2 linked regions of the Caldimonas brevitalea genome follow. The protein of the gene in region 2 purifies or fractionates together with the protein of the main gene of each other region. This does not show direct contact. Links are inferred from orthologs where the notes say so. Each region holds a gene or a part of one and is shown on either strand. Other genes may lie near its edges.

Region 1 (5,334 bases), 3.4 Mb from region 2 along the record:
CTGGAGCCGGCGGAACTGCTCGAGGACATCGTCGCCGCCTTCCAGCCCAAGCGCCTGGCCGGCAAGACCCTGCTGATCACGGCCGGCCCGACCTTCGAGGCCATCGACCCGGTGCGCGGCATCACCAATCTGTCGAGCGGCAAGATGGGCTTCGCCTTGGCGCGTGCCGCGCGCGAGGCGGGTGCACAGGTCACGCTGGTGGCCGGCCCGGTCAGCCTGCCCACGCCCCGCGGTGTGCAGCGCATCGACGTGCGCAGCGCGCGGCAGATGCACGACACGGTGCTGCCGCTGGCCCCCCGTCACGACGTGTTCGTCGCCACCGCCGCGGTGGCCGACTGGCGCCCGGCCACCTTGGCCGAGCACAAGATCAAGAAAGACGGCAAGAAGCAGGCGCCGACCTTCGAGTTGACCGAGAACCCGGACATCCTCGCTGCGGTCGCCGCCTTGCGCGGCGCCAAGCCGTATTGCGTCGGTTTCGCCGCCGAAAGCGAGAACCTGCTCGAGCACGCGCGCGCCAAGCTCAAGCGCAAGGGCATCCCGCTGATCGTCGGCAACCTCGGGCCCGCCACCTTCGGGCGCGACGACAACGCCTTGCTGCTCGTCGACGCGACCACGCAGCAAGCGTTGCCGGCCGACGGCGGCACCGCCGACAAGCTCAGCCTCGCGCGCCTCCTGGTGGCCGACATCGCCGCCCGTCTGCAAGCAGCCCATCACCCCGCATGACCACCATCGCCGTCAAAGTGCTCGACGAACGTATCGCCGAGCAACTCCCGTCCTACGCCACCGCCGGCAGCGCCGGCCTCGATTTGCGCGCGTGCCTGAGCGCACCGCTGGTGCTCGAGCCCGGGCAGACCGAGCTGATCCCGACGGGCCTGGCGATCCACATCGCCGACCCGGGACTGGCCGCGCTGATCCTGCCCCGCTCGGGCCTGGGCCACAAGCACGGCATCGTGCTGGGCAACCTGGTCGGCCTGATCGACTCGGACTACCAGGGGCAGTTGATGGTGAGCTGTTGGAACCGGGGCACGTCGCCGTTCACGATCGCGCCGATGGAACGCATCGCCCAGCTGGTGATCGTGCCGGTGGTGCAAGCCCGCTTCGAACGCGTCGACGACTTCTCGGCCTCGGCACGGGGCGAGGGCGGCTTCGGCTCCACCGGCAAGGGCTAGTGGCCTCGCACGCGTCGTCGCAGCCGTCGGTCTTGCCGCAGCGGCGGGCGGGCCCCGCGACCGCTACCCTTCAGTGCACCTGCGAGCCCGGCGGCACGGTGTTCAACACGGTCACCACCTGCTGAGCGACCGTCCCCTGCTCGATCTCTTCTTCGGTGGCGCGGCGCACGTCGCGCACCTGCAGGGTCAGGCGCAGCGCGATGCCGGCCAGCGGATGGTTGCCGTCGAGCACGACGTGGGTCTCGTACACCTCTGTGATGGTGTAGATGGCGTCCTGCGGCATGTTGTGGGTGGTCGCGCCTTCGGGCGGGCCGTCGAACTGCATGCCGGGCTCGACATGGTCGGGGAAGATGCCGCGTTCTTCGAAGAACACCAGCTGCGGATCGTAGTCGCCGAAGGCGTGCTCGGGTTCGAGCTGGAGCTGGGTTTCGAAGCCGGTTTGCTGGCCTTCGATGGCTTCTTCGACCTTGACCAGCAGGTCGTCCCCGCCGAAGAAGAATTCGACCGGCTCGGACAGTTCATCGATCAGGTGGCCAAGGGTGTCTTCTAGCCTCCAGGTGAGGCTGACCACGCAGGGAGAGGAAATCAACATCGGGCAATCATCGCACAATGCCCGCCATGGACATCACCCAAAAACTGTCATTGCTCGGGGGTCTGACGCCCGAGCAGTTCATGCGTCGCCACTGGCACAAAAAGCCCTTGCTGATCCGTCAGGCGCTGCCCGGCCTGCAGCCGCTGCTGTCGCGCGCGGAGTTGTTCGAACTGGCCGGTCGGGAAGACGTCGAGTCGCGTTTGATCGCCCGCGGCGACCAGGGCTGGAGCCTCAAGCGCGGGCCTTTGACACGGCGCGCACTGCCGCCCTTGACCCGCCCTGGTTGGACCCTGCTGGTGCAGGGTGTGGACCTGCACCAGCAGGCGGTGCACGAGTTGCTGCAGCAGTTCCGCTTCGTCCCCGATGCTCGCGTCGACGACCTGATGATCTCGTACGCCACCGACACTGGCGGCGTCGGGCCCCATTTCGATTCCTACGACGTGTTTTTGCTACAGGTGCAGGGCCGCCGTCGCTGGCGCATCGGCCGGCTGGCCGACCCGGCCTTGCTGCCCGGCATGCCGCTGAAAATCCTCGAGAACTTCGTGGCAGAGCAGGAATGGGTGCTGGAGCCGGGCGACATGCTCTACCTGCCGCCTCGCTGGGCCCATGACGGTGTGGCCGACGGCGAATGCATGACCTATTCGGTGGGCTTCCGCGCACCGTCCCGCGCCGAACTGGCACGCGAGGTGGTGGTCCGCATGCTGGAGGCGCTCGATGAAGACGCTGTAGAGGTGCTCTATCGCGACCCGGACCAGCCCGCCACCACCACCCCCGGGGCACTCCCGCTCGGGCTCAACGCCTTCGCCCGCGACGCGGTGGCGGACCTGCTGCACGACGAGGATTCTTTTGCCTGCGCGCTGGGCGAATATCTGAGCGAGCCCAAGCCGCAGGTGTGGTTCGAGGTCGGCGAGGGCCAGGACTTGTCGGCCGGCGTGCGGCTGGACCGGCGCTCGCGCATGATGTACGACGAGCGTCACATATTTTTCAACGGCGAGTCCTACCGTGCAGCGGGCCGCGATGCCCGGCTGATGCGCACGCTGGCCGATACGCGCTCGCTCGACGCAAAGCAGGTCGCACAGCTCAGCCCCGATGCGCGCGCGCTGCTGGAGCAGTGGGCCGACGACGGTTGGCTGCATCCGCTGTAGCGGCTTCTGGACGCTGCGATCCCGACGATAGGAGTGCCGATGAATTCGAATCCTGCGTATGCACTTATCGACTCGCGCACTGGCTTTCAGGACGCCTTGCGACGGGCATTCGATCTCGCGGCAGAGCAAGGTAGTAACGAGTTGTACGTGTGCGATGTCGACTATGCCGACTGGCCGCTGGGCGAACGGGGCGTGGTCGCGGCGCTCACCCGCTGGGCGTATGCACATCGCAAGCTAAAGGTACTCGCGCTGCACTATGACGAGGTGGTGCGTCGACATCCACGCTGGGTCGGCTGGCGCACCGATTGGGCCCACGTCGTCGAATGTCGGGCGATCGAGCATTTGTCGCCTGAATCCATCCCTCGCATCTGGCTGGCACCAGGGCTGCACGCCGTGCGCGTATTAGACCCTCTGCGTTGGCGGGGCGTTATCGACACGGAGCGCGGCGAGCTGACGCGGGTTGCCCAGAATATCGACGAGGTGTGGCAACGAAGCATCCCTGCCTTCCCCGCCACAACGCTGGGACTATGAATGCAGGTTTTCCCTATATAATTTTTGGTTAGGCATGGAAATGCAGAGGAGCGCACACTAGGTTCAAGGTGTGTGGCATCCGGGTTGCGATCCAAGTCTTCGTTGGGACTCAGCATTCGAGGAGGGGTTCCGACAGATTACCGGTGATTGGTCGAAACTTTTTGAGGAATAAGGAATGAAAAAGTCGCTTCTGTTGGCTTCCGTGATTGCTGCCCTGGCCCTGGCTGCTTGCGGCAAGAAGGAAGAGCCGGCTCCCGCCGCGGAAACCACTGCTCCGGCACCGGCTACCGATACGGCTACCGCTCCCGCTCCCGCTGACGCTGCGTCCCCGGCTGCTGCGCCGACCGACGCCGCTTCCGCTCCTGCTGACGCTGCTTCCCCGGCTGCCGACGCTGCATCCCCCGCTGCTTCGCAGTGAGCGACGCTTTCGAGCGATGAAAAAGCCGCCCTCGGGCGGCTTTTTCGTTACTGGGATGCCCTTGACGCCAGGGCCGTTTGAATGGCTGCGTCGTGCTCGCGGCGGGTCAGGCGTCCAGCCAGCAGAAGCCGCTGTCGGGACGGGCCACGACGATGTCGTCGCCACGACAGCCGAGGGCGCCGGCCAACGCGGCGGCGGCCCGTTCCGGCGTGTTGTTCTGCTCGCTGAGGTGGGCGGCGACCACGTGCTTCAGGCCGCTGTGGCGGCACTGCCCCAGGATCTCTGCGGCCGTGTGGTTGGCCAAATGGCCGTAGCGGCCCGCGATGCGGGCCTTCAGAAAGGCCGGGTAGCGCGACTCTTGCAGCAGCGCCGGCTCGTGGTTGCATTCGAGCACCAGCGCGCTGCACTGCTGCAGTTGCGCCAGCAGGTGCGGCGTGGCACTGCCCGCGTCGGTCAAGATGCCCAGCTTGGCGTCGCCGTCGCTGCAGGTCAGTTGCAAGGGCTCGCGCGCGTCGTGCGGCACGGTGTACGGCGTCAGGCGCAATGGGCCGATGTCGATGGTGCCGGCGTCGTGTGCGCGGTGCAGCCACGCGCCCAGGTCGGGCTCGCCCAGCGCTTGCCAGGTGCCGTGGCTCATCCAGATCGGGACGCCGCGGCGGCGCGCCAGGGTGCCGACGCAGCCGACATGATCGCTGTGCTCATGGGTGATGAACACGGCGTCCAGATCGGCGCAGCTGAGCCCGATGCGCGCCAGCCGGTGTTCCAGCTGCTTCAGTGAAAAGCCGCAATCGATCAGCACCCGCACCGTGGTGCCGCCGGCACGCGCCTCCACCAGCGTGGCGTTGCCGGTGCTGCCGCTGCCGAGGCTGCAAAAGCGGATCATCGAGGTCTCGGCGGCGGCAGGGGCGGCTTACTTCAGGTCTTCGGCCAGCAGCTTGAGGATGCGCTCGCCCGTCGCGCCGGCGGCCGGAGCACCTTGTGCGTCGAGCACCGAGACCACGCTGCGCTGCTCGTTCTCGCCCTTCACCGCGACACGATAGCGGGCCGGCGACTGGTCTTTCGAGTCGCCGCCGAACCAGCGGCTCAACAGGCCGGGTTCGCGCCGGTCCTTGTCGGCCGACGCGGCCACGAAGCGGACGAAATAAAGACCCTGGGCGCGGTCGCGATCTTCGACGGTGAAGCCGCTGCGGTCCAGCGACAGACCGACCCGGCGCCAGGCGCGGTCGAAGCCGTCGTCGAGTTGCACCGCCTGGCCGGTGGGCCCGGTGACCAGTCGCGCGCGGGCCGGCGCCGGCGGAGTGCTCGCCACCTGGGCCTGCGCCTGTTCAGGCTTGACACCGAGCTTGACCATCAAGCGGCTCAGCATCTGCGCCTCGAGCTCGACGTCGGCCTCGCGCGGCTGCCAGCGGGTCTGGTCCTGCTGCTGGTTGGCGTAGACCTCGACCATGCCGCGGTGGCTGATGTAGATCTCGCTGCCAT
Region 2 (6,338 bases):
GACGAGCAGTTCGGCCGGTTGGCTCTCGGTGGCGTACAAGGGCAAGTCGTCCAGTTTGCGCAGCCGCCAGTCGTTCACGGCCAGCAGCTCGTCGCCGGCCGCCAAACCCGCCTGTTCGGCGGCGCTGCCGCGCATCACCGCCTTGATCGAGACGCCGCCGGCCGCATCGGCCGAACGCACCCCGAGACGCAGCGGCCAAGGCGCCGGCTGCTGTTTCCACTCGACCCCGACGGCCTGCAGCAAGGTCACGAGCGGCAGGTCCTGCGTGCCGTGCACCCAGCGCGACAGCTCGCGCGCATACGAGCGCCCGCCCACCTGCTTGAGCGCCGCCGCAATATCCGCCTCGCTGATCGGCCCGCCCGACGAGCCGGCCCACAGCTGCCGCATCACCTCGTCGAGATTGCCCTTGCCCTCGCCGCGCAGCGTCAGGTCCAGCGCGAGCGCGACGAGTGAGCCCTTGGTGTAGTAGCTGACGGTGGCGTTGACGGTGTTCTCGTCCTGGCGGTAGTACTTGACCCAGGCATCGAAGCTGGCCTGCGCCACGCTCTGCACCTGCCGCCCGGGCGTCGCCAGCACACCGCTGACGGTCTTGGCCAACAGCTTCAGGTAGCGCGCCTGGTCGATCAGGCCGGCCCGCACCAGGAACAGATCGTCGTAGTACGAGGTGAAACCCTCGAAGAACCACAGCAGCTGGGTGTAGTTCTCGGCGGTGTAGTCGTAGCGGGCGAACTCCGCCGGGCGCAAGCGTTTGACGTTCCAGGTATGGAAATACTCGTGGCTGATCAGGCCCAGCAGCGTCACATAACCGTCGCTCTGCCCGGCCTCGCCCACGCGTGGCAGGTCGCGGCGGCCACAGATCAATGCCGTGCTGGCCCGATGCTCCAGCCCGCCGTAACCGTCGTCGACTGCGTTGAGCAGGAACACATAGCGCTTGTACGGCGGCTTCTTGCGTCCGTGCCAGAAAGCGATCTGCGCTTCGCAAATCCGCCGCGTGTCCTGCAGCAGTCGCTCGCCATCGAAGTTCGGCAGTGCGCCGGCGACGACGAACTCGTGCGGCACACCGCCGGCGCGAAACTCACCGCGCCAGAACCGCCCCAGCTCGACCGGGTGGTCGACCAGTTCGTCATAGTCGCCCGCTTCGTAGCTGCCCTGTCCGCGCGCGTCGGTTTGCACCGCGCCGAGCGCGGTCGCCACCTGCCAGCCCTTCGGCAGCGCGCGGATCTCGACGCGCTGCGGCTCCTGCTCGCGGCCTTCGACGCGCAAAAACACTCCGGTGCCGTTGAAGAAGCCGCGCGTCGCATCGAGAAAAGCCGCCCGCACCGAGGTGTCGAAGGCGTAGACCTGATAGCTCAGCTCGAGCGCGCCCCGCCCTTCGCAGCGCACCACCCAGCTGGCCTTGTCGACCTGCTCGGCCGACAGCTCGCGTTGCCCCTGGCGGGCCGTCAGCTGCTGCAGATGGCGGGCGAACTCGCGCACCAGATAGCTGCCCGGAATCCAGACCGGCAGCGACACGCGCTGCTCCGGCGCCGGGTCTGGGATGCGCACCACCACGCGGAACAGGTGGGCGTGCAGATCGAAAGGTTCGATGCGATACGAAATCATGCAGGCGTCGCTCGGTTCGGGGTGAGGCTCGGCTGCCCGCGGCAGCCAGAAAAAACAGCTGGGGTTGGCCACTGCGGTGAGCCGAAAACGCAGCAGCAGCCAGGACGCCGTGCCGTCTCAGGAGCGCGACGGACCCGCCACACGACTCAACAGCAAGCGCCAAGACCGCGCCGGCAGCCGGCCGGCAGCGGAGATTGTCGCCGCTGCCGCGCGGGCGCGCCGCGCGCCGCCGGGGGCGACCGCCGCCCGTTACCTCCTGTCATTGTTCCTGGTTTCGCAACGACTCATTGCCTGGGCAGTGATTTCCCGAACCCAGGGAAACCCCTAATCTTCAGCCATCGGATACGCACTTCATGCCACAAGCAACGCAAGTCCGAACTTCTGAAGAATCGAAAGGAACTGCCGTGAACAAGATCGTCGCCGCTGCCCTCGTGTCTGCCGCCACCCTGATGTCCGCCACCGCGTTCGCCCAGGAAGCCACGCCGGACCCCGCACCGAACGGCAAGTCGGAGCGCACCCGCGCCGAAGTGCACGCAGAGTTGATCCGGGCCCGCGATGCCGGCGAACTGAAGGTGTTCGAGGAAGGCTATTTCCCGCAAGTCGCCAGCACCCGCACCCGTGCCGAAGTGGTCGCCGAACTGAAGCGCGCCCAGGCCAACGGCGAATACGCCGCGTTGCACGCCGAGCCGTTCGACCCGGTGGTCTACCAGGACCTGGTGGCCAAGAACCAGGAAGCCAGCCGTTACGCGGCCCAACCGGCCGCTCCCGCGGTACAGTAATCGACACCACCCAGGTGTCCCGGGAAGCAAAACGCCGCGCAACAGCGCGGCGTTTTTCATGAAGACGACGACCGCCCTCGGGCAGCACGCCGCCGCGCAGGCGTTCGCCCTGCGCCAAGCGCTGACCGCTTCAGCGCTTGGCCTGCGCGACCGCCGTGAGTTGCTGCTCGATCTGTTCGGTGTTCATGGCCCCCGGGACCCGGGTGCCGTCCTCGAACACCAGCGCCGGCGTACCGGTGACGCGGTGCTTGCGGCCGAGCGCGCTGTTGCGCGCGACCGGGGTCTGGCAACCCTCCGGTGCGGGGGCCGGCTGCACGCTGCGCAGCATCCAGTCCAGCCAGGCCTTGGTGCGGTCCTTGGAACACCAGATGGCGTCCGACTTGGCCGCCGAATCGGCCGCCAGGATGGGATAGAGGAAGGTGTAGACCGTGACGTCCTTCACGGCCTGCAGGTCCTGCTCGAAACGCTTGCAATAGCCGCAATTGGGATCGGCGAACACGGCGATCTTGCGCTTGCCCGTGCCGTTCTTCCAGACGATGGCGTCTTTCAGCGGCAGCGACGCGAAATCGATCGCGGTCAGCTTGTTGATGCGCTCTTCGGTCAGGTTCTTGCGCACGCGCGCGTCGATGATCTCGCCCTGGATCAAAAAGTTGCCTTCGGCATCGGTGTAGACGATGTCGGTGCCGAAGCGCACTTCGTAGAGCCCGTCGACAGGCGCTTTCGAGACCTCGTCGATCTTCGGCAAATTGGGCAGGCGCTCGGCCAGGTTCTTGCGAATCACGGCCTCCTGCGCAACGCCGGCGCTGGCAATGAGGGTCAACAAGGCGGCGGTGGCGACGCGGCGCAACTTCATGGACAGGGTTCTCCGAAACAGGGAAATGAGAGGCAGGCGGCCGTGATGCACGACGCGTGTCAGGAATCGAGCGCGCGCCCGGTGAGCCAGCGCTTCAGCGGGGCGAGTTGGTTGACTAGAGTCAGGCCGCGATTGCGAAGTTCCCGCACCGGGCCGGATTCGACGGCGAACAGTTGCAAGAGTCCGTCCGTGACGCGTCCCATCGCCCAGGTCGGGGCCGCCCGCTCGCGCTCGTACCGGCGCAGCAGCTTCTCGTCGCCGACACTCCGCCACGTTTCGCGCTCGCGCAACACGCGCGCCAGCACCTCCACGTCGGCCAGGCCGAGGTTGAGGCCCTGCCCCGCCAGCGGATGCACCACGTGCGCCGCATCGCCGAGCAACACCCAGCCGGCGCCGCTCCAACGGCTTGCCTGTGCCAGTGCGAGCGGCCAGGCTGCACGGGCCGAAGCCAGACGCAGCGTGCCCGCCGAAGCGCCGACAGCATCCTGCAGGGCCTGCGTGAAGCCGGGCTCGTCCAGCGCCATCAGCGCTTCGGCTCGCGCCTCGGGCAGCGACCACACCAGGCCGTAGCTGTGGCCCGCCTCCGGGCGGTCGAACGGCAACAGCGCCAGCACGTCGGGCGATCGGAACCATTGGCGCGCGACACCACGATGCGGCTGGTCGGCCACGAGGCGCGCCGCGATGGCGGTCTGGCCGTAGCCATGCCGCTGCCACTCGACGCCGCGCACTTCGCGCTCAGTCGACGCCTTGCCCTCGCACACGGCCACCAGGGCCGCCGTGACCGGGGCATCGACTTCGGTGATGTGGGCCTGGAAGCGCACTGCCTGGGCCAGCGAGGCCTCGAGCGCAGCGGCGTCGACGATCCACGCCAGCTCACCCACCCCCTGCTCCCAGGCCGAGAACTCGAGCGCGGCGACCGAGCCTGCATCACCTTCCACCCGCATGTCGTACACCGCTGTAGCGGCCAGCGGCGGCAAGCCGTCCCACACCTTCAGCGCCCGCAGCAGCTCGACCGACTTGGCGCTCAAGGCATAGGCGCGCACGTCCTCGCCCGGCGGCACGCTCGGGCGGCTCAACGCAATCTGGAGGCCCAGCTTCGCCAGGCTCAGCGCAAGCGCCTTGCCGACGATGCCACTGCCCCGTATCGAAACGTCATAGCGGTTCATCGCCGGCGATTGTAGGGGCCGCGCCACGGCGCGCTCCCGTCCCGTGCCGCGGCTCTCGCACAATGCGTGGCGATGAACACAAGCAAATCGAGCCCCTGGGTCAAGCGCATCGCGCTGGGCGTGGCGGCGCTGCTGGCCTTGCTGGCCGCGGCCGCCACCTATCTGATCGTCAGCTTCGACGCCAACCGCTACAAGGGCGTGCTGGTGGACTGGATGCGCGAGCACCGGCAACGCACGCTCACCATCGGTGACGTCGGTCTCAGTGTGTTTCCTCGACTGGGTGTGACGCTGCGCGACGTCACGCTCAGTGAACACCAGCGGGCCGACGAGTTCGTCCACCTCGAAGAAGCCAAGCTCGCCGTCGACCTGCTGCCGCTGTTGCGCCGCAGGCTGGTGGTCGACCGGGTCACCGCGCAAGGCGTGCGGCTGGCCTACCGGGTCGACGCGCAGGGTCGGCGCAACATCGACGACCTGCTGGCACCCGACGACCCGAAGGCCACACCCGACGACAACGAGGCCAGCCGCCAGCTGAGCTTCGATGTGCAAGGGGCCGAGTTGCGCGCGGTGCGGCTGCGAGTGGACGACGTCCCGGGCCAAGTGCGCGGCGAGGTTGTCGTGCAAACGCTCGACCTGGGCCGGCTGGCCGACGGCGCCGAGGCGCCGCTGACGCTCGACGCGCAGCTGGCCTTGCAGCAACCGGCCGTCGAAGGTCGGTTGCAAGGCCAGACCCGGCTGACGCTGGACCGCACACGCAGCGCCGTCCACCTGCGCGAAACCGAGCTGCGCTACCAGGGCCACGCGCTGGGCCTGCGCGAGCTCGACAGCCGGTTGAGCGGCGCCTTGTCCTACGACGGCGCGCAAGGCGCCCTCGGCGCCGAGGGGCTGAAGCTGGCCACCAGCGCGATGTTGGGCGCGGTGAAGCTGGAATCGTCGACGCTGTCGGTGCAGCGCTTCGGTTATCAACCGCAACGCCAGGCCCTGTCGCTCGAACAACTCGGCCTGCAGTTCAAGGCGGTGCGCGACAAACAGCCGATCGAGCTGAGCCTGTCGTGGCCCCGCCTGCAGGTCGAAGGCCAGGCCCTGCAGGGCAGCGCCTTGCAAGGGCAGCTGGCGCTGGGCGGGCCGCAACCCTGGAAGGCCGAGTTCCGCTCGGCCGCGCCCAGCGGCAATTTCGACCAGGTGCGCCTGCCCGCCTTCGAAGCCACGCTGCACAGCAGCGGCACGCGCCGCCTCGGCGGCACGGTGCGGGCCGACCTGGCGCTGCAGCCGGCGAAGGCGGCCCTGGCCCTCGACGCCCTGAAAGTGCAGGCGCAGGTGCAAGACCCGCAGCTGAAGCCCTTGGCGGTGCGCCTCGACGGGCGGCTCAGCGCGTCGACACGGGCGGCCTCCTGGGAGCTGAAAGGCGGCCTGAACGACAACACCTTCAACACCCGCGGCCAGGCCACCTTCACCGGCACGGTGCCGCACCTCGACGTCAGCGGCGAATTCGCGACGCTCGACGTCAACAGCCTGCTGGCCGACGCACCGACGACCCCCGCGCAGGACCGCCCCGCCACACCGACCAGCGGCCCCGCGACCGCAGCCGACACCCCGGTGGACCTCGCACCGCTGCGGCAGCTGCAGGGCAAACTGTCGCTCAAGGCGGCTCGATTGATCTACCGGCCCTACCAGCTCGACGACGCCCGCATCAATGCCACGCTGGAAGGCGGCATGCTGCGGGTGAGCCAGTTGGCCGGGCGCATCTGGGGCGGCAGCATCGACGCCAGCGCGTTTGCCGACGCGCGTGCGCAGCGCGTGATGTTCAAGGGCACCGGCAACGACATCGACGTCCACGCGGCCTTGCAGGACATCGCGAAGAAGGACGTGCTCGAAGGCCGCGGGCGGGTGCAGGTCGACCTCGAATCGGCCGGTCGCAGCGTGCAGGAACTGAAGTCGCGC

The links.
Region 1: the proteins of AAW51_RS22405 (region 2) and AAW51_RS08455 purify together in Escherichia coli (affinity purification with mass spectrometry, with the first as the bait; 2 studies listed by BioGRID). This does not show direct contact. The link is inferred for Caldimonas brevitalea from one-to-one orthologs.

Annotation. Positions count from the first base shown.
Region 1 is NZ_CP011371.1:1,918,826-1,924,159, forward strand. What follows is about bases 1-2,813. They hold AAW51_RS08455 (FKBP-type peptidyl-prolyl cis-trans isomerase), read right to left. Parts: upstream 1,762-2,813; coding sequence 1,240-1,761; downstream 1-1,239. Other genes in these bases: coaBC (bifunctional phosphopantothenoylcysteine decarboxylase/phosphopantothenate--cysteine ligase CoaBC), read left to right, coding at 1-723; dut (dUTP diphosphatase), read left to right, coding at 720-1,169; AAW51_RS08460 (cupin domain-containing protein), read left to right, coding at 1,788-2,813. Also shown: more of AAW51_RS08460, read left to right, coding at 2,814-2,906; AAW51_RS08465 (hypothetical protein), read left to right, coding at 2,946-3,437; AAW51_RS30420 (hypothetical protein), read left to right, coding at 3,613-3,855; AAW51_RS08470 (MBL fold metallo-hydrolase), read right to left, coding at 3,962-4,738; outer membrane protein assembly factor BamC, read right to left, coding at 4,766-5,334. UniProt on the Escherichia coli protein: Folding helper with both chaperone and peptidyl-prolyl cis-trans isomerase (PPIase) activities. Chaperone activity prevents aggregation of unfolded or partially folded proteins and promotes their correct folding.
Region 2 is NZ_CP011371.1:5,314,244-5,320,581, forward strand. The notes cover bases 1,374-4,345. They hold AAW51_RS22405 (DsbC family protein), read right to left. Parts: upstream 3,235-4,345; coding sequence 2,512-3,234; downstream 1,374-2,511. Other genes in these bases: AAW51_RS22395 (M61 family metallopeptidase), read right to left, coding at 1,374-1,602; AAW51_RS28515 (DUF4148 domain-containing protein), read left to right, coding at 2,007-2,381; AAW51_RS22410 (FAD-dependent monooxygenase), read right to left, coding at 3,294-4,345. In the rest of the region: more of AAW51_RS22395, read right to left, coding at 1-1,373; more of AAW51_RS22410, read right to left, coding at 4,346-4,400; AAW51_RS22415 (AsmA family protein), read left to right, coding at 4,473-6,338. UniProt on the Escherichia coli protein: Acts as a disulfide isomerase, interacting with incorrectly folded proteins to correct non-native disulfide bonds.